3 regions of the Rhizobium sp. BK289 genome follow, and region 1 is predicted to be linked to each of the others. Evidence: riboswitches for the same ligand, from Rfam matches in the RefSeq annotation. Region 1 holds a riboswitch; each other region holds the start of a gene.

Region 1 (10,062 bases):
GATCGACCAGTTCCTGTGGACCTCGCATGTCGAAGTGGTTGCGGCGCTGGAGAAGTAGCTCTCTTCGCCAGAAGTCGGGTGGCCGACCCTCGTGGTTCGAGGCTACGCCCTTCGGGCTTCGCACCTCACCATGAGGGCGGAGTCGCTCACGATCGAGATGCGCCAGAGATTAGCCCTCATGCGGAGGCCCGAAGGGCCGTCTCGAAGCACGAGAGCGGGTGAGCTTCACCGCTTCATGAAGGCTTCGAAAGCCGCGCGGGCTTCGGCGCTTTTCAGCTGGGCGGCGAAATGCTCGGCTTCTTTCTGGATTCGGTCGAGAACAGAATCCGGTGACCCGCGCATCAGGTCGCGGGCGATCCGAAGCGCCTCTGGCGGCTTGGTGGCGAGTTTTGCGGCCAGCGACAGCGTTTCGGCCTCCACCGCGTCCGCCGACGTTACCTTCCAGATCAGTCCGGCTTCCCTGGCGTCAGCGGCGGAAAAGCCTTCACCAAGGGCGAGCAGGGCGAAGGCGCGCTGATGCCCCATGACGCGCGGAGCAAGCAGGCTCGAAGCCGCTTCGGGGACCAGCGCGAGATCGACGAAGGGTGTCTTGAACAGACTGCGGTCGGAGGCAACAGTCAGATCGCAATGCAGATGGATCGTGGTGCCGATGCCGATCGCGAGGCCATCGACGCCGGAGACGACCGGCTTCTTCGTGCTCGCCAGCGCGACGAGAAAATCAATCACTTCGCGCCCCATATTGCCGCTCATGGCGAAGGCGAGGAAATCGGCCAGATCGTTGCCGGCGGAAAAACAGCCTTCCGTGCCGAGGAAGGCATGAACGCGGATATCCGCCGCGTCCTCCGCTGCTGTTAGCGCAGCGGTCATCGTCCGATACATTTCGCGGGTGATGGCATTCTTCTTTTCCGGTCGGTTGAACCGGATGACCTGGACCTGCGGCGCGGTCTCGGGGCGTTCGATGAGGATATGGTCGGTCATCATATATCCTTAGGCAAGCGCGATGCGAGCAGCTTCAAGGCTGCCGGCTCCGGCAACGACGCGATCGGCAAGGGCGGTGGTTTCAGCCAAAAGGTTCTCGGCGGCGAAGCGGCAAAGCGCGATGCGCTTGCCACCCTCGCCGTCGCCCGCATCGACGAGGCCGCCCTTGGCGAGATAGGATCCGGTCAGCACCAGTCCGAAGAGCCGCTGGTAAGGCGTGGCGCCCGCAAGGGCCTCAGCAATGGCGCCCTCGGCCTGCTTCGACAACAGCCAATCGCTCGCCTTTTCGAGATCGGCAATGGCCGCCCGCAGCCGCGGCGCAGTCTCCCCGAAACCGTCGAGATTGGACTTGGCGACCATATCGGCGATATCACGCAGTTCTGCGATGAAGCCGCGCACGTGATCACCATTGGCGATCGTCAGCTTGCGCGTTACCAGATCGATGGCCTGGATGCCGTTGGTGCCCTCGTAGATCGGCGCGATGCGCGCGTCGCGCAGCAGGCGCGCCGCACCGGTCTCTTCGATGAAGCCCATTCCGCCATGAACCTGGATGCCGAGCGAGGCGACATCGACGCCGGCATCGGTGGAGAAGGATTTGGCGATCGGCGTCAGCAGCGCGGCGCGCTCCTGCCAGAAACGGGCCTTCTGCGGATCGCGATGCGACATGTCGATCGCCTCGGCACAGGCGTAGCAGATGGCGCGCGCCCCTTGAGTCAGGGCTTTCATCGTCAGCAGCATGCGTGCGACATCGGGATGCTCGATGATCGGGCTCATGCCAGACGATGCCGTGCCGGGCGCGCGGCCCTGCGTACGCTCCCGGGCATAGGCAATAGCCTTTTGGGTCGCAGCCTCGGCAATCGCGACACCCTGGATGCCGACAGCGAGACGCGCGTTGTTCATCATCGTGAACATGCAGGCGAGGCCTTTATTTTCCTCGCCGACGAGCCAGGCGACGGCGCCCTTTTCCGACCCGTATTTTCCATCGCCATAGATCATCGTGCAGGTCGGCGAACCGTGGATGCCGAGCTTGTGTTCGAGCGAATGGGCGAAATAATCGTTGCGCGCGCCGAGCGAGCCATTGTCGTTGACAAGGAATTTCGGCACGAGGAACAGCGAAATGCCGCGCGTGCCGGCGGGCGCATCGGGAAGACGGGCGAGAACGAAATGAACGATATTCTCCGCCGCCTCGTGATCGCCCCAGGTGATGAAGATCTTCTGGCCGAAAAGGCGATAGGTGCCGTCGTCGCGGCGTTCGGCGCGGGTGCGCAGCGCCCCGACATCGGAGCCGGCATGCGGCTCGGTCAGGTTCATCGTGCCGGACCATTGTCCGGATACGAGCTTTTCCAGGTATTTTCTCTTGAGGTCGTCGCTGCCATGGGCAATCAGCGCCTCGACCGCGCCCATGGTCAGCGTCGGGGCGAGACCGAATGCCATGGAAGCGGAGTTCCACATTTCCAGCGTCGCGACATTCAGCATATGCGGCAGGCCCTGCCCGCCGAATTCCTCGGGCGCGGTCAAGCCGTTCCAGCCACCGGCGATCCAGTCGCGATAGAGCTTCTCCCAGCCATCCGGGAGCACCACCTTGCCATCGACCAGTTTCGCCCCCTGCTTGTCGCCAATCTCGGCAAGCGGCTCCATCTCCTCGCCGGCAAAACGACCGGCTTCCGACAGGATGGCATCGACGACATCGGCGCTCAAATCGCCAAGAATGCCCTCGTCCATCGCGCGCTCCATGCCCGCGATATGCTTTAGCGTGAACGCGATTTCTTCGACTGGCGCCTTGTACATGCTGCCTCCTCCGCATTGGTGCCGGCAATGACCCGCCTCACCCGGATCATCGCTCGTCTGTGGTCATAGCTAGTTTATTTTTACGTAAACGTCAATTTAAGTGAGGTGGCAAAGATGTTGATTCCACCGCCTCGCGAACCTTCAGCTCCCATACGTCTTGCGCGCGCCGCACGGCTGTGACATCGCCGCCCGCAGCCGCGATTATTCCACCAGCGCGCGGACTTGCATAAACAATCGTCATGAACGAAGACTAAGGCAACTGTTCAGAAACCGAATGATACAGCCATGAACACGATCACGTCAGTCAACACGATACCCGGCTTCATCTGGGCCTATCGTCTCCGCCCGGGCGAAGCCAAGCCGGAGCGGTTGCCCGACGATACCGATCGTTCAACGCTCTTTAGCGGCGACGGCTTCCTATGGCTGCATCTCAATCTTGTCGATGCGCGCGTTCCGGCTTTTCTGGAGGATGCGCCGGGCCTGAACGAAGCCGCACGCATCGCGCTGACAAGCCACGAGACACATGCAGCAGTCACCGTCGACGAACAGATGCTCTTCGGCACGCTGGTCGATTTTCAACGCGACTTTGCGAGGGATACCCATGATATCGGCTGGCTGCATTTTGCCGTGACCGATCGCATGCTCATCACCAGCCGGCTGCAGCCGCTTCGTAGCCTGGATCGGGCGCGAATGCTGATCGACAAGAATGCCACGAAGTTTTCCCGTCCCCTCGATATTTTCGAGCTGCTGGTCGTCGAATTCCAGCGCACCCTGATTTCGGTCGTCATCGAGATCGGCGAAGAGCTCAACCTCATCGAAGACTTCGTCCATGGAAATACGTCACGCGACGAACGCGCGCGGCTGCCGCCCGTGCGGCGGACGATCGTACGGCTCCATCGGCATCTGCGCACGGTGCTGTCGCTGATGCGCCATGCGGCCGCCTCCGACGATGAGGAAATGCCGCTCGGTTTCGAGGACGTCGCCGCGCGCTTGACGGGCCGGCTCGAGGCAGTCGAACACGATGTCTATGCATTGCAGGAGCGAGCCAGGCTGCTGCATGAAGAAATCGATTCGAAGCTTGGGTCCGAGATCAACCGACATCTCTACATCCTGTCGATCATGACCGCATTTCTGCTGCCGCCGACGCTGGTGACCGGCTTCTTCGGCATGAACACCTCAAACCTGCCGCTTTCCGGCGGCGTGGGTGGTACGGAATATGCCGTCGGCTTCATCGTCGCCTCCATGCTGCTGGCATGGTGGCTGCTCAAGCGGGTCAACATTCTCTAGGGCTGAGACATGGAAAAGCCGCCCGGAAGGGACCGGACGGCTGGTATCGGCAATCTGGAACCGCCGCTTAGAAATACGGCGAATAGCACTGGCGGCGCGGACCGTAGTTCGGCTGGAACGTATTATCGTAAGCACGGTAGGAGCGATAACGCGACTCGCACCAAGCAACGTGACGCGGATTGATCCCGGCGCTCGGAGCCGGAGCCGGCGCATAGTAACGCGGCTGGCTGGCGATCGCGCCGCCGATCAGCGCGCCTGCGCCGAAGGCTGCCAGCGGGAACCAATAGCCGTCGTGGTAGCGATAGCCATGGCGATAGCCGCCGCGATAGCCGCGGTAGCCGCCATACCAGCCGCGGCGATAGTAACCGTCATGGCGCCACTGCACCTGTTCGACATTACCGGGCGCGGCCTGGGTGGGCGCGGACTGTTTTACGATCGGTGCGGCGGGCATCTGCATGGCGAAAGACGGTGTGAAGCTCGTCAGAGCGACGGCGGCCGTTAAGGCGACAGTCGCGATTTTTGCACGGAAACCAAGCATTTTCATCTCCATTCCCTGGTTCGACTTGTACTCAAGCCTGTAGCGTTTCATGTCGGGAATGCTTCCCGAGCAAGGTTTCGCCGCCTGCTTCGTCGCATATCCGAATAGATGGCAAGAAACGCGGCAGCGCGTTATTTAGTTCCTCAAATCCCTACCGATTTAAGGAGTTACGAGGGGCTCCACGATGAATTTATAGTGATCGCTTTCTTAACCCAAGATTAACCAGCAATCCTTACTATTATTTCATGAAAGGATACCGAAAGAGTAACCTCCTCATTTACGGCTTGCTGACGATCCTGACCCTGATGGGGCCGGTCTCCAAGCCTTCGGCCGGTGAAAGCCAGCCCTGGGGCGATCCCAAAAACGCCCTGATCGTCGATGCTTACGAGCTGAACACCATCGACTGGAACGCGTTTCTACAGGACAAACGGATAGCCGGCTTCATCTCCAAGGCCTCAGACGGGTTGCCCGAAAGCTTCAGCTGCACCGGGGACCACGGCGGCGATACGGTGGCCCATTGTAGGACGATGTGGCGCAAATATGCTGTCAGCCGCGAGCTGTTCCAGACGCGGCGCATGCTGGCAAAGGCGAATGGCCTGTTGTGGGGCGCCTATCATCTGGGGCGACCCGGCAATCCGATCAATCAGGCCAATCATTTTCTCGATTATGCCGATCCGCAGCCCGATGAGTTGATGGTGCTCGATATCGACGGCATGGACACGACACAGTTCATGTCACTCGACGATGCGCAGATCTACGTCGCCCACATCAAGGTCAGAACCGGCCGCTACCCCATTCTCTACGTCAATCACAACACGGCGCGATACATAGCCGACCACCGCGGCACCTATCCGCTGCTGTCGCGGCTGCCCTTGTGGTATGCGCGCTACAAGCCGGATTTGAAAGGCACATTCCCGCTCGGCAACTGGGACAATTATGCCATCTGGCAGTTCGCTTCTTCGGACAATTGCTCGGAGAAGAGCTGTCCCTATCGCGTGCCGGGCACGCTCACCGACATCGATGTCAATGTCGTGCCGATGACGAAGGTTCAGCTCGCCAAGGTCTGGCCCCAGGGCGATCTCCTGCCGGCCAAGCCGCTGCCCGCGCCGGACCTGACGATCGCGCTTGCACGGATGTGCAACGGGCCGCGGCAGACGCTCGTTTCGCTCGTGGCCGATATCGACCCGGTCGTCACGGCGTCAACGCCGCAATCGACGCCGGTCGAGATCAACGAGCTGAACTATCAGGATTTCTAGAGCGTGATGCCGAAAAGTGTGGGCGGTTTTCGGACAACATCACGCTCTACTTCTTTGCTTCTAGAGCGGATTCAAATTTTAGGTCGAATAGACCTAAAATCGTCCGGCTCTAGGCCTCGACCTGGACGTCCGTCTTCGGACGCGAACAGCAGGCGAGGATATAGCCCTCGTCGATCTCGTCATCGAGGATGCCGCCATTGTGGCTCATCTCGACTTCGCCCGAAAGCTTCAACACCCGGCATGTGCCGCAGAGCCCCGATTCGCAGGCCGCACCGATGCGCACGCCGGCACCGCGCGCCGCCTGAAGCACGGTCTGTCCCGCCGCGCAGACGACATCCTTGCCAGCCATGGTGAAGCGAATCGTCGTCGCGGCCTCGCCCGATGCATCATCGGAAACCTCCGCAAGCGGTGTCGCCGCATTGGCCGGCTGGAAGCTTTCCTGATGGTAGCGCGACATGTCGAAGCCATGGGCTTCCAGCATGGAGCGCACGGCATCCATGAAGACTTCCGGGCCGCAGCAGAAGATCGTCCGATCCATAAAATCGGGCGCCAGCAGGCCGATCTTCGCCTTGTCGATGCGTCCCTTCAATCCCGACCAGAGATCGGTGCGGCCGCAGCCCTCGACGATGAAGCCGAGATTGAGGTTCGGCATGAAGCGCGCGAGATATTCGAGCTCGGACCGGAAGATGATATCGGCCGGGCCGCGCGAGCAGTTGACGAAGGTGATATCAGACAGCGGCGCGGTATCGGACATGTAGCGGGTCATCGACATCATCGGCGTGATGCCGGAGCCGGCGGAGATGAAGAGGTATTTCTCGCCGGGATGACGGATATGACTGAAATCGCCGAGCGGGCCGAACGCCTTGATGCGCATGCCGGGCTTCAGGTTCTCGAACATCCAGCGCGTGCCGATGCTGTCCTTCTGCGCCTTCACCGTCACGGCGACCGAGAAGGGCCGCGACGGCGTCGACGACAGCGTATAGGTGCGCATGACCGGCTCCGGAGCCGTGGGCAGCTCCAGCGTCACGAACTGGCCCGGCAGATAGCGGAACCAGTTATCCTTGTCGGAGCGGAACGTGAAGGTCATCACTTCGGGCGCTTCGGGCGTTGCCGAGAGGCATTCGAGCACATGCTGCCTGTCATTCCAGGGCTGCATCTGATCGAGGTGACGATGCGGAAGGGAGACGGTCATGTTCATGCTCAGGCAACCGCCGACAGCTTGGACTGGTCACCCTGCAGCCGGTTGATCATGAACGTCGTGTACCATTCGACGAATTGCATGACGCCGCCTTCGTGGATTTCCGAATAGGGGCCAGGCTCATAGGCCGGCGAGCGGATACCGAAGGCGTTTTCCTCGACGATGCGGCGATCCTGATCGTTGGTTTCGGTCCAGACGTGGGTCAATTCCTCGAGATTGTAGTCGACGCCCTCGACGGCATCCTTGTGGACGAGCCACTTCGTGGTGACGGCGGTTTCCTCGGCACTGATCGGCAGGACACGGAAGGAAATCGCATGGTCGCCGAGCATGTGGTTCCACGTGGTCGGGTAGTGGAACAGCAGCATCGTGCCGATGCCATTGATCGTCACATCCGGTGAAAGCGGCCGCCTGACGGCATTCTGGCCGGACATGGTGTAGCTCTCGGCTCCTTCGATCAGCGGCATGCGCGCGGCGCGAAACTGGCCATCCGGCGAAATCTTGAACTCGCTCGGCAGTCCGGCAGCTTCGCAGCGCTGCCAGTGCTCGGTGATGACAGGATCGCTCATCGCGCCCTGCACGCCGGTCACGGTCGGCGCTTCCGGGAAGGTGCGGCAAAGTTCGGGGTGGTTGGCCGCGCAATGATAGCATTCGCGGTTATTTTCCCAGACGAGCTTCCAGTTGCCCTTTTCGATGATGGTACTCTGGAAGGCGACCTTGGCTTCGCTGATGCGGTGTGGGGCCATGTAGGGCTCGATCGTGGCGCGAACCGGTGCGAAATCCGGAGCGTTCTGCGCCAGGCAGATGAAGATGTAGCCACCGACACTTTCGCAGTGAACCGGCTTCAGCGAATACTGGCTCTTGTCGAAATCCTCGGCCATCTGACGGGCAAAGAGCAGCGAGCCGTCGAGCTCGTAGGTCCACTGGTGATAAGGGCAGACGAGCTTCGCCGAGGAGCCGCGCTCGGTGGTGCAGACACGCGAGCCGCGATGGCGACAGCTGTTGTGGAAGGCGCGGATGACCTGATCGCGGCCACGGACGATGACGACGGGATAATCGCCGATCTGGACGGTGAAGTAGTTGCCCGCGCGCGGCACTTCGCAATCATGACCGATGAACAGCCAGTCGCGATAGTAGATCGTCTCCATATCGAGTTTGAAGTAATCCGGGTCGGTATAGAATGGTTGCTCCAGGCTGAAACCTGTCCGGTGGTTCTTCAATTGCCGCAGAACTTTGCTGCCGATATCCATTTGCCTATCCTTCGCAGTACCAGGAAACGGGCGAAGGACATGCATGGCTGGTTGAAGACAGCCGAAAGCAATGTCCCGGCCGCCCGCCGCGGTCAGTAAACCATATGTGCCCAAGGCTGGTTTCCGGGCTCTGGAGCGGCCCTGTTTCCAGAGCCCCATGGCACCTTCCCAGGTCGATCGACCCAGTGGCTTTATTCGCCATGCCTCACTCCACCACCGTTGCGGGGGCAGCGCCGGATTTTGACCGGCTTCCCAATTCTCCGTCTCCCTAGCAGACGGCACCTTGAGATTGATGTCATCATATCGCTCGGCCCGAGCGCCCGCTGTGCTGCAATGCGACATCGGCTTCGAAATTGACGACAGGCGAAACGGGACGCCGGGACGGTTCCAGAAAGAAGCGATATAGAAAAATAATTCAATCGCTTATACGGCCGCACCAAAATGCGGGCATGCGGTCAATCCGCCCCTAACTGATGACGCTTTATCCTGAATGCGACAGGGCTGTTATCGACGGGTCGCCTAGGTGGCGGCAAGCGCCAGCAGCGCGGTCATGGCGCGATCCGCGTCGGCGGCCGGAACGAAGATGTGATCGTGGTAATAGGCCGCGACGACATTGGCGCTAACGCCTTCATTTCCAAGGGCCGTGGCAAAGGCTGCGGTGAGTCCGACCGCCTCCAGGGACGAATGCACTTCGAGCGTGATCATGCGCATGGCGGGAGCGGCTGGAAATCCCGCCATGCGGGCCGTCTCCAGCGGAAGGATCAGCGTCACACCCTCCTTTTCCCGGAACAGCCCGATCGGATCCAGATGCAAATGATCCGCCAGTGTCGATGCCGGCACACTGCAATAGACGAATTCGCCCTCGGCGAGATTCGGTTTCATCTCGGACAGAAGCTGCTTGAGATCGATTATTCCAGGCATGTTCTCTGTCTCCTCAAGGTTCGGCGTCTCAAAACGGTTAAGCCCGGCTCAAGCTATTCCCTCTACAATGCCGTCCAGAGACATCTAAAGCGAGATCCGGCATGGCCAAACTCAGATATTTCGACGCTGGGAAGCCCGCCGAGCCCGAACCGGCGCCACCGGTATCGACGACGGGGTACAGCGAATTCCTGCGCACCGGCCGCATCAACCGCAACAGGCCGCATTGGCTGGCGGAAGAGCGGGAATACCTCACCCATGAACAGGTGGCTGAGCGTACGGCACAGAAGCTAAGGAATGCCGGCGAAAAGACCCATGACCGGCTCAACAACTTCCATAAGTCCATCCGCTTTCCGAAGCTTATCTTTCATCATACGCTGAAAGACACGCCGCATCTCGGCTATTGCCATGTCACGGCGGCGCGGACGCAGTTCGCACGATATGAGGAAGTGAACTGGGCTTTCTATATCGCCAACTTCTTTGCCCGCATCGGCCAGGAAGAGAACTTCTTCGAAGACATCAGCCTGAAATATTCGCGGATGTATTTCGCCGTCGCCATCCATCCGGACAGGCAAGCCGAAGACAAGAAGCTGACGATCAACCGCGACATCCGCGGCAATGGCGTGCTTTTTCATACCCACGATCCGCAGATCGCCATCCGCAATGTTCTTCTCCTCGGCGCCCGCAACGAGCAGCTTCGCGACATCATTCGCCAGCTTTGACGATTGATCCGAAAACTCGAAGAGCATAAGAAACGGCCTGAACTGCAAGCAGGCAGGCCATGGCACGACACATAGATATTCTCGAACATCCGCAAACGGCGATAGAAGTGGCGACGGCGACCCTTGCCGA
Region 2 (10,062 bases), on a different contig from region 1:
CGGAAGCATCCTGCAGGATGAAGGGGCGCGGGCCGGTCCATTCGGCGGCCACGTCGCAGTCAAGCGGATCAAATGGCTTATGTGGAGAGATACCCCCCTCTGTCCCTTTCGGGACATCTCCCCCACAAGGGGGGAGATTGTTCGCTCGCGGCACCTCCTCCGTCCGAAGCGAGATCGAAGCCGCTGATACTGTTGATGGAGAGGCAAAGGAACCAAGCGGCATACTCCCTCCAATCTCTCCCCTTGTGGGGGAGATGTCAGCAAAGCTGACAGAGGGGGGTATCGCACGCTCCACACCCTCAAAAGCATCCCACGCAATCGCCCGCTGCAAACTCTGATCGCCACCCTCGCCCACTCCGCGCGGCACCCTTGCCAGCGCCACCGTCAAATCCGTCAGCAGCCGTCCGGACGGCGAAACGCCGAAGATGTGCAGGCCGTCGCGGATCTGCATTTCCTTGAGGTCGCAGAGATAGGCGTCAAGCTTGCGCAAGGCCTCGTCTTCGCCCTCGCCCTTGGCAATACCCGCATCCTGATCCAGCCCGATATCGGCGACGAGATCGAGGATCTGCTTGCGGAGCAGACGGATGCGGCGGGGATCGCCGCCCGAAGCCTCGTAATATTCGTCGACGAGCGCCTCAAGGTCCTTCAGCGGGCCATAGCTTTCGGCGCGCGTCAGCGGCGGCGTCAGATGATCGATGATGACGGCGCTCGTGCGGCGCTTGGCCTGCGTACCCTCGCCGGGATCGTTGACGATGAAGGGATAAAGGTTCGGCAGCGGCCCGAGGATCGCTTCCGGGTAGCAGCTTTCCGACAGCGCCAGCGCCTTGCCCGGCAGCCATTCGAGATTGCCGTGCTTGCCCATGTGGATGACCGCATGCGCATCGAAGGAACGGCGAAGGAAGGCATAGAAGGCGAGATAGCCGTGCGGCGGCACGAGATCGGGAGAGTGGTAACTCTCTTTGGGATCGATGTTGTAGCCGCGCGCCGGCTGAATGCCGACAAGCACGTCCCCGAAGCGGGCGAACGGTAGCGCAAAGCCGCCATCGAACGCGTAAGGATCCACCGCCGGATCGCCCCAGCGCGCCGTGATTTCATCCTGAATCTGTTTGGGAAGCGACGAGAAGAAATCCTTGTAGTCGCTAAAGGAAAGCCTCTCGCGAACGACGCGCCCATCATGCCCCGAATTCGTCGGACCTTCCGCCAGATGCCGCATCAGTGCATCGCCGTCGGCAGGCAGATCGGCAACGCCGTAGCCTGCCGCCTGCATCGCCTTCAGCACCTCGATCGTACCGGCCGGAGTATCGAGCCCGACGCCATTACCCAAGCGCCCATCGCGATTGGGATAGTTCGCCATAATAAGCGCGACGCGGCGATCTTTAGGCAGCGTATTGCGCAGCCGCGCCCAATTGGCCGCGAGCCGCGCCGTGTAGCGCATGCGATCCGCAAGCGGCTCGCTGGCGACGATATTGGCTTCGACCCGCTCGTCGTAATGAGCCGCAGCCTTGAAGGACACAGCGCGCGCAAGAACACGGCCATCGACCTCGGGCAAAGCCACGTTCATGCCGAGATCGCGGGCCGAAAGCCCCTGCGAAGATGCCTCCCACGCCTCCTTCGATGAAGCCGAGAAGATAGCCTGCAGAACGACAGCGTCGTTGGTTTCCAGCACCGTCGCCTGACGATCCGCACCCGGCGCCGAAACGGCAAAGCCTGTCGCGTTGATGACCACTGCCGGCTTCAGCTCGGTAAAGACACTTTCGAGAATGCCGACGGACACGGCGTCCTTCAGGCTATAGGCAAAGACCGGCAACGGCCGCATGCCCTCGGCAATGAGCGCCTCTATCATGGCCTCGACGGGCTTGGTTTCACCGCTCTGGACGAGGGCGCGGTAGAAAGAAATAGCGACGGTCGGAGGTTCGAGTCCCTCCGGGACGACCACCCCCAAATTGAAAACCCTCCGCCACTCCTCCACGCCGATCACGCCCCGGCCCGGCCACCATATGCCGCCCTTCATCAACGGTACGGCAGGGATCGGCTTCTCGGCACCCGAGAGCATAGCTTCGGCATAGCCAAGAAACGCCCGCGAATTCGTCTCCCCGCCCTCGATCAGATAGGACCAGAGCGCGTTGAGATCATCGAGCGCGACGTTGGAAAATGGCGTCAGTCCCGGATCCGGCTTCGAATCCCCCGGCAGCACCGCAATCAAGGCGCCCTGGCGCGCCGCGCAGGCATGCAGCGCTTCCAGAGCATAATGGAAGTAGCTCGCCCCTCCCAGCGCCCGCACGATGATGAGCTTCGCGTGCCGCGCTGTCCTGTCGATATAGGTATCGACGGACATCGGATGCTTGAGGCTCATCAGGCTCGCAAGCCGAAGGGAACGGTCGCCCTCGCCATGCGCTGCGGCAATCGCCGCAAGCTCGGTATCGGCAGCCGACAGAAAAAGGATATCGCCGGGCGACTGCCCGAGATCGATCGCCTCCTCACCGTCGCTGATCGTTCCCTTCTGTGCCAGGAGGAGATGCATTAGATCTTAGAGTATGCGGCGGCATACCCCCCCCTGTCCCTCCGGGACATCTCCCCCACAAAGGGGGAAATTGTTTGGTGCCATGCCTCACCCCATCGACCATTCGAAGCCACTAAAACCTCGGTAGTCAGCCGTTTCGCAAAAACGTAGTCGTGAGTTCCCAATCTCCCCCCTTGTGGGGGAGATGTCCCGCAAGGGACAGAGGGGGGTATCGCACAGCAAAATCGGGACATCGATCAGACCAGCGCTTCAATCGCTTTGCGAACGATCGTCTCGTCCATCTCGTGCAGGCCGATCACCACGAGCCGGGTCGCGCGCGCTTCACCCGGCGTCCAGGCGCGATCGAAATAGGTGTCGATGCGACTGCCGACGGCCTGAAGCTGCAGGCGCATAGGCTTGCCGGGGACATCGACGAAGCCCTTGAGGCGCAGCACATCATGCTCCGCAATCACGCGCTTCAGCGCATCGACGAAGGCGGCCGGATCGGCAATCGGGCCGAGTTCGACGACGAAGCTGTCGAATTCGTCGTGGTCATGCGGCGTGCCGTCCTCATGCTCCAGTTCATGATGGGATTTGCGGTTGACGATATCGTCTTCCGTGCCAATGCCGAGGCCGAGCAGGACGGCAGCGGGCACGTCACCATTCTTCGCCTCGATGATTATCGGCTTGCGGGCGGTGCGCGAGGCGACCTCGGCGCGCACACGGCCGAGTCCGTCGACGTCGATCAGATCGGTCTTGTTGAGCACGATCAGATCGGCACAGGTCAGCTGATCTTCGAACAGTTCCTCGATCGGGCTTTCGTGGTCCAGCGAGTCGTCCTCGACGCGGGCAGCCTCGACAGCGTCGTGATCGTCGGCGAAGCGGCCGGCGGCAACGGCGGCGCTGTCAACGACAGTGATGACGCCGTCGACCGTGACATGGGTGCGAATGTCGGGCCAGTTGAAGGCGGCGACCAGCGGCTGCGGCAGCGCGAGGCCCGATGTTTCGATGACGATGTGATCCGGGCGCGCATCGCGCTCCAGCAGTTTCGTCATGGTGGGAATGAAATCATCGGCGACAGTGCAGCAGATGCAGCCGTTGGTGAGCTCGATGATGTCGTCTTCCGTGCAGTTCTCCGCGCCGCACCCCTTCAGAACGTCGCCATCGACGCCGAGATCGCCGAATTCGTTGATGATCAGCGCGATCTTCTTGCCGCCGGCATTCTGCAGGAGGTTGCGGATCATCGTCGTCTTGCCGGCTCCCAGGAAGCCGGTGATGACGGTGGCGGGAATCTTTTCCTGATTCATATGGATCAACCCTTCATTTTCAGCGGCAGGCCCGCTGCGATAAAATAAACTTCGGCACTCGCCGCCGCGACCATCTGGTGCAGACGGCCGGCATGGTCGCGAAATTCGCGCGCCATGCGATTTTCCGGCACGATTCCCAGGCCTACCTCATTGGAGACGAGAACGAGCCTTGATCGCGCAGTTGGCAGAAATGCAGTGAGAGCGGCAAATTCCGCCGCCATGTCACGCTCGGCCATCATCAGATTGGTTACCCAGAGCGTCAGGCAGTCGATAAGCACCGCCCGCCTCTCCGCGTCGATAGCCGCGAGCTGCCCGACGAGATCGATCGGCTCCTCATGCGTCTGCCATAGATCGCCGCGGTCGGCCCGATGCTTGGCGATGCGTTCGCGCATCTCGTCGTCCCACGCCTGCCCTGTCGCCACATAGTGACGTTCGAGACCGGTATCCGACACCAGAGATTCGGCAAACCTGGATTTGCCGGAACGCGCACCACCGAGGACGAAGATCGCTTGGGAAATCGAAGCCGACATGCGTTATGCCCACCCCCGTGCGGAAGCGAGGGTCGGCAGCACGTCGCTGGAACCGGGAAACGGGCGTCTACACGCCGAAAACTCGTCTTGCGCCATGACAACCTCCGTGCTGGCAGCGGAACTCGCGTCCCAAAACAGGCTCTGCGCCCGGCACGCATGGCAGGTCTCCTGGCTCGCGGATGAGGCGCCGCGACGGGGGCTGACCGAAGCCGGTCGCCCCCGATCGTGCGCCAGCGGATCTTTCTCGCCTTCCCGGCAATGCATCATGAAAAGGCGGACGATTCGTAGAATAAGAGGCGTCCAGCCCCCGTTGATCATGATGCCACACTAGTGGCTTTTTCGATTTGCGCCTGCCCCGCCCCGTTCGCCCCATGCGAACCATCGACGGAATCGGCTTCAAACCGAACGAAAGACCCTGACCGCTCTACAGTCGCGGGGTCGGCTGTGATGAGAACGCCCGGGTTGGGTCCGTCCCTTCACATTCCCTTTTCATCCCATGCGGCAGATCGCCGCCCGGGAACCATTCGTTATACGGGCAATGATTAGGCTTTCACCGACTTCAAGTCAATCAAGGGCATGGATGCGATGCCAAACGTCCCGATTGCGAAATTGACCTGACATTCCCGCAAAATCAGCGGCTTTTTTGCCGCATTTCTTTGATGTTAGAAGTCTATAGAGGGTAAGCCCTCACATTCGAAAAAACATATCGTTCGTTCCCAATGCTGCAGAAATTCCAACCGCGCCGCCTCGGCGTCTTCTCCGCCCTGTTCGATCTCGGTCGGTTCAGGGCATTGCTGCGCCGTGGCGAACTGGGACTTGTTTTCGCCGGCGCGCTGGTGGGAATAGCCTCCGGCTGTGCCGTAACGGCGATGAGCTTCATCTCCCGCAAACTTCACAGCCTCATCTACGGCATAACCGACTATGAGCGCCTGAGTTCGGCGGCGGTGGCGATTCCCGACAAATCGGTGTTGCTGATCGCGCCGATCGCGGGAGGCATTATCCTCGGTATCCTGCTCTATATATTATCGCGCACACGCAAGAAGCCGATGGTCGACCCGATCGAAGCCAATGCGCTGCACGGCGGTCGCATGTCGCTCACCGACAGTATCCTCGTCGCCGTGCAGAACCTGATCTCGAATGGATTCGGTGCCTCCGTTGGCCTCGAGGCAGGCTATACCCAGCTTGCCGCCGGCATCGCCTCGAAATTCGGCTACAAGATGCAGATGCGCCGCGCGGACCTGCGCATGCTCGTCGGCTGCGGCGCCGCCGGCGCGATTGCCGCCGCCTTCAATGCGCCGCTCACGGGCGCCTTCTACGCCTTCGAGCTGATCATCGGCACCTATTCGATCCTAACGCTGACGCCTGTCGTCGTCTCGGCATTGATATCGACGATGATCGCAAGGCTGCTGGCCGGTGACGACTTTGCCATCGATATCGGCCATATCGGATCGATCGCCCCCGCCGATTATCTGCCGGCAGTTCTGCTCGGCGCCTTCTGCGCCGGCGTCGGCGTCCTGATCATGCAGGGCGTCGCCTGGACCGAGGAGCTCGCACGCAAGAGTTCGATCGCGCCGCCCTTCCGCCCGGCGCTCGGCGGCCTTGTCGTCGGGAGCCTGGCGCTGATCTCCCCGCAGGTTTTGTCAGCGGGACACGGCGCCCTGCATCTCAACCTGTCGACGGACGTGACGTTCGGGGCCCTGGTGGGGCTGTTCCTCCTCAAATCGCTGGCCTCTGCTGTCTCGATCGGCTCAGGCTTCAGAGGTGGTCTATTCTTCGCATCTCTGTTCATGGGTGCGCTTCTCGGCAAAATCTTCGCCTATTGCGCCCCCTATTTCGATCACAATGCGCTGACGCCAGCCGTCTATGCCGTGGTCGGCATGAGTTCGCTGGCCGTCGCGATCATCGGCGGGCCGCTGACGATGACGTTTCTGGCGCTGGAAATTTCCGGCGACTTCCCGATTACCGCCCTCGTGCTGGCCGCCGTCATCACATCCTCGCTCGTGGTCCGCACCACCTTCGGCTATTCCTTCGCCACCTGGCGCTTCCATCTGCGCGGCGAAAGCATACGCAGCGCCCATGACGTCGGCTGGATCCGCAATCTCACGGTTGCCCGCATGATGCGCCCCGACGTGCATACAGCCAGCATTGACATGAGCATCGAGGAATTCCGCAAGAATTTCCCGATCGGCTCGGCCCAGCGCGTCATCCTGGTCGACAAGAACGACAAATATGCAGGAATGGTCCTCGTGCCCGACGTCTATGCGAGCCCGGTCGAAAAGGATGACGAGGAACACGGGCTTTCCGATTTCATCCAGCTGCGCAATGAATTCCTGCAGCCGCAGATGAACGCCAAGCAAGCGGCCGCCATGTTCGAGCAGACCAAGAGTGAAGCGCTCGTCGTCGTCAACGATCTGATCGAACGCAAGGTAATCGGCCTGCTGACAGAAAGCTATACGCTGCGCCGCTACAGCGAGGAGCTCGACCGCCGCCGCCGGGAAGTCTCGGGCGAACTCTGAAGCAGATCACCGACCTGAGTTTTATCGAACCAGGCTGTCGAGCCAGGCAGGGTCGAGCACGCTCTCCAATTCCCCGGCAACGTCGTCCAGCGCCGCATCGACGCTTGCTCGATAATCCGTGCGCTCACCGGCAAGGCCAAAGCTCGCGAGCAGCTTTGCTCGATAGGCATCGCTGCTAAAGAGCCCATGTAGATAGGTGCCCATGATGCGCCCGTCCGGCGATATGGCTCCATCGGGCCGGCCGTCAATGACAGTCGAGGGTCGTTCACAGTCCGCCCCACGCGTTACCCCGAGATGGATTTCATAGCCCGACAACGGCACGTCATATTCCCTGGAGACGGCCTTGCTGTTGCGCACCGTCTTTTCCGGCGCCATTTCCGTCTCGATATCCAGCAGGCCCAATCCAGGCGTCTCGGTAACCGATCCCTCGATGCCGAGCGGATCGTAAACGGTATGGCCGAGCATCTGATAGCCGCCGCAAATGCCGATGACGCGGCCGCCGCGACGCACATGTGCGGCAATGTCGCGGTCCCATCCCTGCTCGCGCAGATCGAGCAAGTCACCGATCGTGGACTTTGAACCCGGCAGAACCACAAGCCCCGCATCGGTAGGCAGATGCTCACCCGCCCGGACAAAGACGAGATCGACATCGGGCTCGGCCCGCAACGGATCGAGATCGTCGAAATTGGCAATGCGCGACAGCACGGGCACGGCGACCTTCAACGCGCCGGAGGAGCCGCGCGCCAGCCGCTCCAATACGACGGAATCCTCGGCCGGCAGGCGCGCGGCCGCTTTGAGCCATGGCACGACGCCATGGCATTGCCAGCCCGTGAAGCCGCCGATCGCCTCGATGCCCTCTCCGAACAGGGAGACGTCGCCGCGAAACTTATTGATGATGTAGCCGCGGATCATCCGGCGATCTTCTTCCGGCAGAATATGGTAGGTGCCGACCAGCGATGCGATCACGCCGCCGCGGTCGATGTCCCCTACGAGTACGACAGGAACGTTTGTCCGCGTCGCAAAGCCCATATTGGCGATATCGCCCCGTCGCAGATTGATCTCGGCGGGAGAACCGGCCCCCTCGACGATGACGAGATCGGTTCCGGCACGCATCGCGGCAAAACTTTCAAGCACCGCGCCAAGCAGCTGCGGCTTCAGCGCCTGATAATCCCGCCCCTTGGCATTCCCCCAGACCTTGCCCTGCACGATAATCTGGCTGCCCGTCTCCGATTGCGGCTTTAACAGCACCGGATTCATGTGAACGGATGACGGCACGCGCGCCGCCAGCGATTGCAGCCATTGAGCCCGGCCTATCTCGCCGCCATCCTCGGCAACGGCGGCATTGTTGGACATATTCTGCGGCTTGAACGGACGGACCCTCACGCCCCTGTTGGCGAACAGCCGGCACAACCCCGCGACCAATACCGTTTTTCCGACATCGGAGCCGGTTCCCTGCAGCATGATCGCCTTTGTCATTCCCCACCACCTCGATATGCTGCAGCCACTGGAAACGCGGAGTTTCGCCTTGATTTTGCCACTATGCTCAACGGCTGGAAGCAGCAGTCCAGATACAAAAATGCATCACTTCGAAATATGCTCTGTTTGCGACATTGGATGACGATTTCATCCGTTGTGAGTTACGCTGGAGAGGATTATCTCCGTCGCGAAAACAAACAACGAAATGGGCCGCCCCGGCTCGGAGGATACCCCAATGCTCTTCATCTTCAACAGACAGAATTCCATCCAGATCGCGTGGAATGGCAAGCTTCCAACCCACCGCCCGGAGAACCGCCTGCAGCAGCTCGACACCCGCTTCGGGACCGTCGGCTTCATCCGCACCTATAACGTCGGCTGATCTCCGGTCAAGCCACGGGCCTGCGCACATCAAGCCGCCATGCGACCGCATCGGCGGCTTTAATTTTGACTTGAAACGTGAGATCGCATCGCCAGGTGCCCCGAAACGGTACGGCTGAAACGCGAAAACCGCGCGATCCGGAGATCAACGCGGCTTGCCAAAAAACGCCGGCTTCCCTGCACATACACCGCAAGGTTCGCTTTCTCCGGGACGCGATACCTGATCCGAAGAAGCAGCGGTGTGTCCCCCGCCACGTCTCGATTGATAACCCGACATCGTTACCGTAGGGTTATTAAGTGCTTAAATTAGAGTGAATCTGAAATTTTTTCGAAAATTCTCTTCTTTGCATTGAGAAATCGCAAAGGCCGCAAATTGAACATAAAACGTCTTTCAGGGACGCGATATTTGAGCCCCATTTAACTCCGCACCCAAGGAAGCGCTTCATCGAAGCCTCACATTGCCTGTTTTGCAGCCATGAATAGCAGAAAACAGGCTAATTCAGATGCTTATATCAGCTTCTCCAAGAGACGCGATAACTCCGAATGGCCGGCAGGCTGTTGATTTATTCATTCAAATCCTTAGGCTGCCTTCTGTCGATGCAAGAAACATCCGGCCGCGACAAAGTTCCGCGGTCGCAAAAAGACCAGATGCACGACGGCAGCAAGGGGACCGTGCTCGCATCGTCAGCGGTGTAGGAACGGTTGCGGTAGGACCACGCTGACAGGGGATCGACAGAAATCGAAAGCGTTTGGGGTCGATTTCCGCCACGCAACGAAAAATTGGGAGACAATACCAAATGAAGAAGCTACTCGCTTCCGCCATCCTGGCATTCGGCGCCTATGCTTTGGCTGGCTCGGCGCAGGCTGCAGAATGCGGCAATGTATCGATCGCCGAAATGAACTGGGCATCCGCCGGCGTCGCAGCCCAGGTCGACAAGATCATTCTGCAAAACGGCTACGGCTGCAACGTGACGCTGGTGACCGGCGATACGCAGCCGACATTCACCTCAATGAACGAAAAGGGTGAGCCGGACGTCGCTCCGGAACTCTGGGTCAACGCCGTGCGCACTGCACTCGACAAGGCCGTATCCGAAGGCAGCCTGATCGAAGCAGCACCGCTCCTGAGCGATGGCGGTGTCGAAGGCTGGTGGATTCCGAAATTCGTCGCCGACGCCCACCCCGATATCAAGACCGTCCAGGACGCGCTGAAGCATCCGGAGCTCTTCCCTGCGCCGGAAGATGCTTCCAAGGCTGCGATCTACAATTGCCCGTCGGGCTGGAACTGCCAGATCTCCACAGCCAATCTCTACAAGGCGCTCGGTGCCGAAAAGCTCGGCTTCACGCTGGTCGATACC
Region 3 (10,062 bases), on a different contig from region 1:
AAGGGGACCGCTGCAGCAAGGAAGCCGGCATCAGGCGCATCCCGTTTTCGATCATCATGCTTGATATCGATTACTTCAAGAAGATCAACGATAGCTGGGGCCATTCCTTCGGCGACACGGTTCTGGCGCGGGTCGCGGACGTGATCCGGCAGACCGTCCGAAGGACCGACATTGCCGCCCGCTATGGCGGAGAGGAAATCGTCGTTCTGCTTCCGAACACCGATATCAGGGCCGCTACCGCTATCGCGGAGAAAATCCGCAAGGATATCGAAGCGACAATCCTGATGTTCGAGCAGGAGAGCATCCGCGTCACGGTCAGCATCGGCATTGCCTGCTCCCACGAACCGACCGCCGACTTCAAGCATGTGCTCGAGGCTGCCGACAAGGCGCTCTATCGCGCCAAGGCGGGCGGGCGAAATCGCGTGGAATTGGCTGACGCCGCCTAATCCTGCCGCACGGATGTCGGATCTGACAGCTGCGCGCTCGCTTTATCGCATCTAAGCGTCCTTGACGGGAAGGTGCCATCCGGCATAACTGGACGCGACGGTTCCCCAAGGAAGACTCCGCGGGGATTAATAGGGAACACGGTGAGGGCGACCCAAGAGGGACCTAGGCCGTGGCTGCCCCCGCAACTGTAAGCGGATTGCCGATCATCCGGGAGCGACCAGCCCGCTGGTTTCCTTCCAGGGCCTTGAGCCATGCCACTGCAAGCATGCTTGCGGGAAGGTAGATGATCGTCAGATATCCGCAAGCCAGGAGACCTGCCGTCGATCGCGATCCAATCAGCCGGGCGGGGATGCCCGGAAGGGACAGAGAAAATGATTGACCTGAGCCTTCGACACTTTCAGACATCCATCGGTCTTGATTGGGATCCCCGCAGCCGTCGGCGCTCTTCTTGAGCGCGATCGCGCTGACGCCGTCCAGTTTCCTTCCTATCGAGATCTCTCATGCGCCATTTTTTGACGACGATTACTTTTGCATTCGGCCTGACTGGTTTTGCTGCTTCTGGTTTGGCCGCGACCCAATATCCTCTCACCATCAGCAATTGCGGCCAGAAGGTCACCTTCCAGAAGGCTCCGGCCAAGATCGTTTCGATCGGGCAGGGCATGACCGAGATTCTCTTCTCGCTCGGCCTTGCCGACAAGATCGCCGGAACGGCGGTCTGGGTCGGACCCGTCCTGCCGCAATACGCCGAAGCCAACGCCAGGATTCCGCGGCTTGCCGACAATGATCCGAGTTTCGAATCCGTTGTCGGCAAGGAGCCGGATCTGGTGGCAGCCGAATTCGAATGGCATGTCGGCCCGCAGGGCTCCGTCGGCAAGCGCGAGCAGTTTTCCGAGCTCGGCATCAACACCTATATCGCGCCGACCGATTGCGTCGCCAAGGTCAATGCCGATGGCGGCGATGGCGTGCGCAAGGAACTGTTCACGATGGACCTGATCTACCAGGAGATCGGTGAACTTGCTGAGATTTTCGATGTCGAGGATCGCGGCGATGCCCTGATCGCCGACCTGAAGAAGCGCGAAGCGGATGCGGTCGCCTCGATTTCAGCCGCAAAGTCCAAGGACCTTCCGATCGTGTTCTGGTTCTCCAGCAAGGAGGTTGGCGGCGATGCCTTTATCGCGGGCAAGAACAGCGCTCCGGCCTATATCCTGAAGACGATCGGTGCCAGGAATGTCGTCACGACCGAGGAAGAATGGCCGCTGGTCGGATGGGAGACCATCGCGCAGGCCAATCCGGCCGTGATCGTCATCGCTACCATGGACCGCCGCCGCTATGCGGCTGACGACCCGAAGGTCAAGCTCGAATTCCTCGAGAAGGATCCGGTCACCAGCCAGCTCGACGCTGTCAGGAACAAGCATTTCGTTCTGATGGATGCTCAGTCGATGAACCCGACGATCCGGACCATCGACGGCATCGAAATCCTGGCCAAAGGCATTAGATCCTTCGGTCTGGCGCGGTGACGATGCGTCTTACCGCGGAACGACGGCCATGGTGGACGCTGCTGGTGCTTGCCCTGGCTGCCTTCATACTTCTGGCCTTCATGATCAGCCTTGCGGTGTCGATCGGCGAGATTTCCATCCCGCTGTCGACCACTGCAAAGGCCGTATCGAACCGGCTGTTCGGAACAGGTTTCGAGCTCAGCCGGATCCATCAGGGCATCGTCTGGGATTATCGCCTGAGCCGGGCGCTCGTCGCCGCCAGCGCCGGCGCCTCGCTGGCATTGAGCGGCGTGATCCTGCAGGCCCTGTTGCGCAATCCGCTTGCCGAACCTTATGTGCTCGGCATTTCAGCGGGCGCCTCGACCGGGGCGGTCTGCATCATGATCCTCGGGCTCGGCTATGGCATTCTCGGCCTTTCCGGCGGCGCCTTTCTGGGTGCGATCGTCGCTTTCCTGTTCGTCGGCCTGCTTGCTACGGGTGTTGGCGGCACGAGCGAGCGCATTATCCTGTGCGGCGTCGCCGGTTCGCAGCTTTTCAACGCGCTGACCTCCTATATCGTCACCACGTCGGCCAATGCCGAGCAGGCGAGGGGCGTCATGTTCTGGCTGCTCGGTTCGCTGAGCGGCGTGCGCTGGCCGGATGTCTATCTTTCCGGACCGGTCGCCATTCTCGGTTTTGCCATCTGCATGGCGCATGTCCGCGTGCTCGACGCGTTCATCTTCGGCACGGATGCGGCCGCTTCGCTGGGGATTGCGGTGCGGCGCGCGCAGATCGTGCTGCTCGGCGTGACTGCCTTCATGACGGCAGCCGTCGTCAGCATCGTCGGCTCCATCGGTTTCGTCGGCCTCGTCATCCCGCATGCCGCCCGCTTCATGGTGGGGCCAAGCCATGATCGGCTGCTGCCGGCAGCAGCACTTGCCGGCGCCATCTTCATGGTCGGTGCCGATATCGTCTCGAGGATCATCATTCCCCAGCAGATCCTGCCGATCGGCGTGGTCACCGCCCTGTTCGGGGCGCCCGCCTTCGCCATCATTCTCTATCGCGCCCGGAGGACGGCATGAGCATCGCGGTCGACACAGTCACTTTTGCCGCCGGCAATACGTTGATCGTCAACGGCGTCAGTCTGGCGGTGGAAAAGGGCAGGGTCCTCGGCCTTCTGGGCCCGAACGGCTCGGGCAAGTCCAGCCTGCTGCGGCTGATCTGCCGCTTGAGGAAGGTCAAGAGCGGCGTCATCCGGCTCGGCGGCAGCGATATCGCCTCGATTTCACGCGGCGATATCGCCCGCCGCATCGCGCTCGTCGAACAGCAGGCGACGACCGATACCCAGGTGACGGTTATGGACGTCGTGCGTCTCGGCCGCACGCCGCATCGCGGGCCTCTCTCGTCCTGGAGCGCACATGACGATGCGGCGGTTGTGGATGCGCTTGCGCGCGTCGGCATGCAGGGCCGCGCCGGTCAGCTGTGGCAGACACTCTCCGGCGGCGAGCGGCAGCGCGTCCATATCGCGAGAGCGCTCGCCCAGACGCCGAGCGAACTGCTGCTCGATGAACCGACGAACCATCTCGATATCCAGCATCAGCTCGATATTCTCGGCCTTATCTCCAAGCTCGACGTCACCTCGATCGTCGCGCTGCACGATCTCAATCTCGCGGCCATGTTCTGCGACAGCCTGGCCGTGCTCCAAAATGGCGAGGTTGTCGCCGCCGGCCCGCCGGAACAGGTGCTGACGCAGGAATTGATCGAAAGGGTTTTCGGTGTCCGGGCGCATGTCCAGAAATCCTCGGTCCATGGCCGCTGCAACATCCAGTATATGGCGGGTTGACCTCGTTTAAGCGGAAGCATTGATCTCTCGCTCGCATCGAGCCGTTTCAATCCGCGCGTAAAAATAGTTTAGGTTTAAACTTGTTTTTTCCGACCGATGGATCGACAGTGCTGGCCCAAGGGGAACAAGGCTCATCTCTCCGTCCGGCAACGACGGTTGGAACAGATGGAGGCAATGCGTTCCGCCCGCAGAAGGAGGAACAGCATGATCAAGCCGCATCCGCTGAAAGGTCCCAGCAAATTGAAACTCGGCGTCTTTTCCGCCAATGCGGACGGGGGGCTTGCCATTACCGACGTGCCGGAGCGCTGGCAGGCTCGCTGGGAGGACAATCTGAACGCCGCACAGATCGCTGATCGTGGCGGGCTGGATTTCTTCCTTCCGATCGCGCGCTGGAAGGGCTTCGGCGGCAAGAATCGAGTACGCGAATGGTCCTTCGAAACCTTTACCTGGGCGGCGGGCCTTGCCTCCGTCACGGAACGGATCGGCCTTTTTATGACCGTTCACGTGCCACTCGTGCATCCGCTCTATGCGGCGAAGGCGCTCGCGACCGTCGATCATATCAGCGGCGGCCGCGCGGGCCTGAATATCGTTTGCGGCTGGAACCCGAAGGAGTTCGGCATGTTCGGGGTGCCGCTGGTCGAGAAAGGGTATGACCAGGCGGATGAATGGCTTGATATCATGGAACGGGCCTATACGTCGGATGCACCGTTCGACTACGATGGCACCTATTACAGACTGAAGGATGTGGTGAGCCGACCGACCAGCCTGCAATCGCCGCGGCCGGTCACCATGAACGCGGCTTTCGGCGCGCCTGGTCGGGATTTCGCGGCGAAGAAGTGCGATTACCTCTTCACCACCTTCACCGAGCTTTCCGAAGCCGGCAAGCATGTCGAGGATATCAAGGGGCGGGCCGAGAAGCTCGGCCGCGATATCGGCGCCTATACCGTCTGCCATGTCGTCTGCCGCGAAAGCCAGCAGGAGGCAGAGGACTATTACGAACGCTATGCCGTGACGCTTGCCGACCATGAGGCGGTCGACGCCCATATGGCCGGCAAGAAGGAATTCTCGCAGTCGCATGACACGCAAGCCTACGATCGCTATCGCAAGCGGTTTGCAGGCGGCGCGGGTGGCTATCCGCTGGTCGGTACGCCGGAAAGAATTGTCGAAGACATGATAGCCATTGCCGAACGGGGCTATTCCGGGATTGCCATGTCCTTCGTCAACTACACCTATGAGCTGCCCTTCTTCTGCGACCGGGTCACGCCACTCCTGAAGAAGGCGGGGTTGCGGGTCGAATAACGGCGGATATCGTCCACGCCGAGGTCGACGCACCACACGGTGTGCCTTCCTGGAGTTGCGCTAGTTCAACCGGTGACGAAACATCCAGGCGGCAATCGGCATGGTCACCGCGGCGATCACGACCAGCGCCAGCATGTCGGGAAAAAGCGCGTCGAGCCCGGCACCTTCTAGATAGACGCCGCGCGTGATGCTGATCGCATATTTCAGCGGATTGATCATCGTCGCATATTGCAGAACCTTCGGCATGTTGTCGGTCGGCGACATCAGGCCGGACAGCAGCATGAAAGGCATCAGGAAGACGAAGCCGAGGATCATTGCCTGCTGCATATTGCCGGCAACCGAGGACAGAAACAGTCCGAAGCCGATGGCCGCCGCGAGGAAGAGGCTGAGCCCAAGGTAAAGCGTCAGGAATGAGCCGGCAAACGGGATGCGGAACCAGAACAAGGCCACCAGCAGGATCGTCGATGCCTGGGTGATGCCGACGATCATCGAGGGGACGGCCTTGCCGATCATGATCTCGGTCGGCGTGAAGGGCGCCACGAGCAACTGGTCGAAGGTTCCTTCCTCGCGCTCGCGCGCGACGGACATGGCGGTCAGCATCATCGTCATCAGCATGGTGATCGTGCCGATGAGCGATGGGACCATGCTCCAGCGCGTTTCCAGCTGCGGATTGTACCAGGCGCGCGTCGTTACCTGAACGGCTTTGCCGGAACCGCCCTTCTGTGCAAGCCAATCGGAGGTGAAGTCGCCGACGATCGTGTTGGCATAGCCCTGCGCAATGCCGCTCGTATTGGAATTCCGGCCGTCGGCGATGACCTGTACCGCGCCGGGGGCGCCGCCTTCCAATTGCCTCTCGAAATCACGCTCGACAACGATGATCAGCACGGCCTGCTTGGCATCGAGCAGCCTGACGGCCTGGCCCGCCTGCGCCAACGTCGCCACCCTTTCGAAGATGCCGGATCCCTCGATCTTTGCGATGAGATTTCTCGATGCCGTCGTCCTGTCCTGGTCGACGAGCGCATAGGGAACCGTGTTGAGGTCGTAGGTGGCGGCATAGCCGAAGATCAGACATTGGAGGATGGGCGGGACGATGATGCTTGCCCGGCTTCTCGGGTCCTTCAGGATGACGAGGAGTTCCTTGCGGATCAGGGTAGCGATGCGCAGAAGCGATGCAATGAACATGGCTAGCCGATCCTTTTGCGGGTCATGCGCACGGCAAGCGCCAGGAGCGCCGTGGCCATGCCGGCCAGCACGGCGGCATTGGGCAGGATGACGCTCCAGATATTGCCGGCCAGAAACAAGGTCTGCAGCAGGGTGACGAAGTAGCGGCCCGGGAAGATATAGGTGATGATCTGCACGGCCCAAGGCATGCTTCGCGGATCGAACATGAAGCCCGAGAGCATCATTGCCGGCAGGAAGGTGGCGAGAACGGTCACCTGGCTGGCGATGAACTGGTTCTTCGTGACGGAGGATATGGCAAGACCGAGACCGAGCGCCACCAGAAGATAGAGCATGGAGACGACGGTCAGGATCAACAGCGACCCTCGAAGGGGCACGCCGAAGAGCAGGCGGCTGCCGACGACACAGAGCGCAAGCCCGGCAAGCCCCAGAAGAAAGTAAGGGACTGTCTTGCCGAGCAGGATTTCGCTCGAACGGACGGGTGTGACGAACAGCGCCTCGAAAGTGCCGCGTTCCCATTCCCGCGCCATGACGAGCGCGGTCAGGAGCGCGCCGATCAGCGTCATGACGAGGACGACGAGGCCTGGGACGAGGAAATAGCTGCTGTCATTGGCTTCGTTGAACCAAAGCCGGGACTCGATCGTCACACCGCTGCCGGTAGCCGCCCCTTTGCGGGACACTTCCTTGGCGTTCCAGACGCCGACGGCAGCTTCGGCGTAGCTCAGCGAAATGCGGGCGGTGTTGGCATCGCTGCCGTTGACGACCACCTGTACTTCGCCGTTGCCCAAGGCCATTTTACGCGCTAAATCCAATGGAATGCGCAGGATTACCCTTACCTCCGATGACAGAAGCATCTTTTCGGCTTCGGCCATCGTCTTGACCGGTTTCGGCGAAAAATAGCTGGAAAGCTCGAAGGCCGAGGCCAGCCCGCGCGCCTCGGCCGAGTTCTCTTCCATGACGATCGCAACGGGAACGTTCTTGACGTCCAGATTGATGCCGTATCCGAACAGGATCAGCAGCGCCACCGGCATGATAATGCCGATCGCGATGCTGCTCGGGTCGCGCAGGAGCTGCCATGTCTCCTTGCGGATGAGCGCACGGACGCGGCGCAGGGCTGCGCGCAATCCGTGGCCAGGCCTGTCTGCGGGTTCGCTCATGCCGCCTTCTCCGCCTGTTTGTGACGCTCCTGCTCGACGATCGCGATAAAGGCCTCCTCCATCGTTGCCGCCGTCTCGCCGCGTGCCCCGGCATGGGCGCGGATTTCGACCGGCGTTCCCTCAGCCAGGTTCTTGCCGGCATCCAGGATGATGATCCGGTCGCAATATTCGGCTTCTTCCATGAAATGCGTCGTCACGATGACGGTCACGCCCTGCTCGGACAGGGCAGTGATCCGGCCCCAGAATTGCCGCCGGGCCAGCGGATCGGCACCGCTGGTCGCTTCGTCGAGGAAGAGAATATCCGGCTCGTGCAGCAGGGCCGCGGCAAGCGCCAGCCGCTGCTTGAAGCCTCCGGGCAGCTGGCCGCTGGGCAGCCTGGAGAACTGGTCGAGTTCGAACTGGTTCTTCAAAGCGGCGATCCTGTCTCTCCTGTGTTTGCCGCGCAGCCCATAGGCGCTTGCGAAAAACTCCAGATTCTCGTCGACACTCAACTGGCCGTAGAGCGAAAACTTCTGCGCGACATAGCCCAGCCGCTCTCGGGCCTTGGCACCCGCTCTGCGCAGATCGGAGCCGGCGACCATCAACGTGCCGCCACTTGCGGGGAGCAGGCCGCAAAGCATGCGGAATGTCGTGCTTTTTCCTGCTCCGTTCGGGCCAAGAAGACCGTAGACCTCTCCCTTGCGCACGCTGAAGCTGACATGGTCGACGGCCGTGAAATCTCCGAACTTCCGGACGAGGTCGTGAACCTCGACGACGGTTTCATCGCCGTCGCTATGGTCGGATGGCTGGCCGGTGCGCATCTGGCGCTCGGCGTTGCCGACGACGGCGGAAAATAGCATCATGAAGGCGTCTTCGAACCGGGGCTCGACGCTTTCGGTATCGAGCTTGGTTTCATCCAGCCGTAGCGGCTCGTCCTTCTGCTCCGGCCTGCGCACGATCCTGACCCGGCCGGCTTCCGGGACGGCATCGATAATATCAGGCAGGGCGAAAAGACGGGCCTGCAGCGATCTTGCCGGCATGTTCTCCGGTGTGGGAACCATGAAGCAGCAGCCGTCAGCCTTCTTCGTTATGTCGGCAGGCGGTCCCTGATCGAGGATCTTGCCTGCATGCATGAGCACGGCGTGTTCGCAGCGTTCGGCCTCGTCGAGATAGGAGGTCGCCACGATCACCGAGAGCCCGTCCTCCTTGACGAGCTTGAAGACGATTTCCCAGAGCTCGCGCCGCGACAGCGGATCGACGCCGACGGTGGGCTCGTCGAGCAGCAGCAGTTCGGGTGCTCGCACGAGGGTGCAGGCAAGGCCGAGCTTCTGCTTCATACCGCCAGACAATTTTCCCGCCGGCCGTTCCTTGAAGCGCCCGAGCTGCGTCATCTCGAAGAGGCGCGGATAGGTTTCGTCGCGCTTCGATTGCGTCACGCCATGCAGATCGGCGTAGAGATCAAGGTTCTCCTGAACGCTCAGATCCTCATAGAGGCCGAATTTCTGCGGCATATAGCCGATCCGGTCCTGAACATGCTGCGGCTCCGTGGCGATATCGAAGCCGATCACTCGCAGACTGCCGCTATCGGGTGCGATGAGGCCACATGCCAGGCGCAGCAACGTCGTCTTGCCGGCGCCATCGGGGCCGACGAGCGCCGTCAGCGCGCCTTTGCGGACATCGAGCGAGACATCGGCAAGCGCGTCGACCGTTTCTCCGGTGTCCCGATGAAACGACTTGCAAAGCTTGCTTGCTGTCACCGAGAGATCGCCGGCGCTCATGGCATCCTCGTTCTATTGCCGCTGCGCGGTTGGCGGAGCCGACTGTTCGCCCGGAAGCGGCCGGACGGTTGCCGGCATGCCGAGCCGCAGCATATTGTCGGGATCGTCGACGAAGACCCTGACCTCGTAGACGAGGCTCGTGCGCAATTCCTCCGTCTGCACCGATTTCGGCGTGAACTCGGCAACGGAGGAAATGAAGCCGATCCATCCCCCGATCGTCCGCCCTGGCAGCGAGTCCACGGTGACGGAGGCTTTCATGCCGGGACGGAGCATCCCAAGCTGGGTTTCCGAGATATAGGCACGCACCCATTTCGGGCTGATGGTCGCAAGCGAAAAGGCAGCCCGCGTGGGAGACGCCATCTCGCCGGGTTCGATCAGCCTGGACTGTACGATAGCGTCGACGGGCACTCTCAATTCGGCGTCGGCAAGCTGTTGATGGAGGAGCGCGACATTGGCCTCAGCCGCATTCAGCTGCGCTTCGGCCTCCTCGATATCCTCCACGCGCGAGCCGGCAACGAGCAGATCCAACGCCTTCTGGTTTGCGATGACCTTGGCGTCGGCGACGGCGGCGGCCGAACGGGCTTCATCCAGGGCCTGCTGGCTGACGGCTGCCTTGGGAGCGAGCGCGTTCTGACGCTCGAACTGGGCGCGGGCATTGACGGCCTCTGCCTTGGCGGATTCGACATTGGCACGGGACTGGGCGATCTCTTCGGGGCGGCTGCCGTTTTTGAGGCGGGTGAGATTGGCGCGTTGGCTGGCAGCCTGCGCTTCCGCCTGGGCGACCTGCGGCCGGAGCCGGCTGGTATCCAGTCTGGCGACGATCTGGTCTTTCTTGACTTGCGCTCCCTCTTCGACAAGGACTTCAGCCACACGTTCGCTGCCATTGAAGGCGAGAGTGAGTTGTC

What was found. Region 1 has a riboswitch for cobalamin ahead of FHT84_RS17490 (aromatic ring-hydroxylating dioxygenase subunit alpha). Riboswitches for the same ligand answer to the same signal wherever they lie in the genome.
Region 2: it holds a riboswitch for cobalamin, as region 1 does, so the genes downstream of both, cobU (bifunctional adenosylcobinamide kinase/adenosylcobinamide-phosphate guanylyltransferase) here and FHT84_RS17490 (aromatic ring-hydroxylating dioxygenase subunit alpha) in region 1, are expected to answer to the same signal.
Region 3: it holds a riboswitch for cobalamin, as region 1 does, so the genes downstream of both, FHT84_RS00235 (ABC transporter substrate-binding protein) here and FHT84_RS17490 (aromatic ring-hydroxylating dioxygenase subunit alpha) in region 1, are expected to answer to the same signal.

The regions. Positions count from the first base shown of each region.
Region 1 covers NZ_JACHZO010000008.1:202,242-212,303, reverse strand. The annotation lists gene FHT84_RS17525 (class I SAM-dependent RNA methyltransferase) at 1-58, shown strand, start outside; gene FHT84_RS17520 (crotonase/enoyl-CoA hydratase family protein) at 226-978, opposite strand; gene FHT84_RS17515 (acyl-CoA dehydrogenase) at 988-2,766, opposite strand; gene FHT84_RS17510 (transporter) at 3,052-4,053, shown strand; gene FHT84_RS17505 (BA14K family protein) at 4,121-4,591, opposite strand; gene FHT84_RS17500 (GH25 family lysozyme) at 4,837-5,847, shown strand; gene FHT84_RS17495 (hybrid-cluster NAD(P)-dependent oxidoreductase) at 5,957-7,045, opposite strand; gene FHT84_RS17490 (aromatic ring-hydroxylating dioxygenase subunit alpha) at 7,048-8,292, opposite strand; cobalamin riboswitch at 8,389-8,593, opposite strand; gene FHT84_RS17485 (ACT domain-containing protein) at 8,812-9,213, opposite strand; gene FHT84_RS17480 (DUF6656 family protein) at 9,315-9,932, shown strand; gene FHT84_RS17475 (L-threonylcarbamoyladenylate synthase) at 9,992-10,062, shown strand, end outside.
Region 2 covers NZ_JACHZO010000002.1:281,927-291,988, forward strand. The annotation lists gene cobN (cobaltochelatase subunit CobN) at 1-2,521, opposite strand, end outside; gene cobW (cobalamin biosynthesis protein CobW) at 2,758-3,807, opposite strand; gene cobU (bifunctional adenosylcobinamide kinase/adenosylcobinamide-phosphate guanylyltransferase) at 3,813-4,337, opposite strand; cobalamin riboswitch at 4,478-4,877, opposite strand; gene FHT84_RS05125 (chloride channel protein) at 5,057-6,853, shown strand; gene FHT84_RS05130 (cobyric acid synthase) at 6,875-8,329, opposite strand; gene FHT84_RS05135 (hypothetical protein) at 8,565-8,708, shown strand; gene FHT84_RS05140 (ABC transporter substrate-binding protein) at 9,505-10,062, shown strand, end outside.
Region 3 covers NZ_JACHZO010000001.1:50,184-60,245, forward strand. The annotation lists gene FHT84_RS00230 (diguanylate cyclase) at 1-446, shown strand, start outside; cobalamin riboswitch at 528-784, shown strand; gene FHT84_RS00235 (ABC transporter substrate-binding protein) at 948-1,964, shown strand; gene FHT84_RS00240 (iron chelate uptake ABC transporter family permease subunit) at 1,967-3,004, shown strand; gene FHT84_RS00245 (ABC transporter ATP-binding protein) at 3,001-3,765, shown strand; gene FHT84_RS00250 (LLM class flavin-dependent oxidoreductase) at 3,970-5,064, shown strand; gene FHT84_RS00255 (ABC transporter permease) at 5,125-6,246, opposite strand; gene FHT84_RS00260 (ABC transporter permease) at 6,249-7,400, opposite strand; gene FHT84_RS00265 (ATP-binding cassette domain-containing protein) at 7,397-9,157, opposite strand; gene FHT84_RS00270 (efflux RND transporter periplasmic adaptor subunit) at 9,170-10,062, opposite strand, start outside.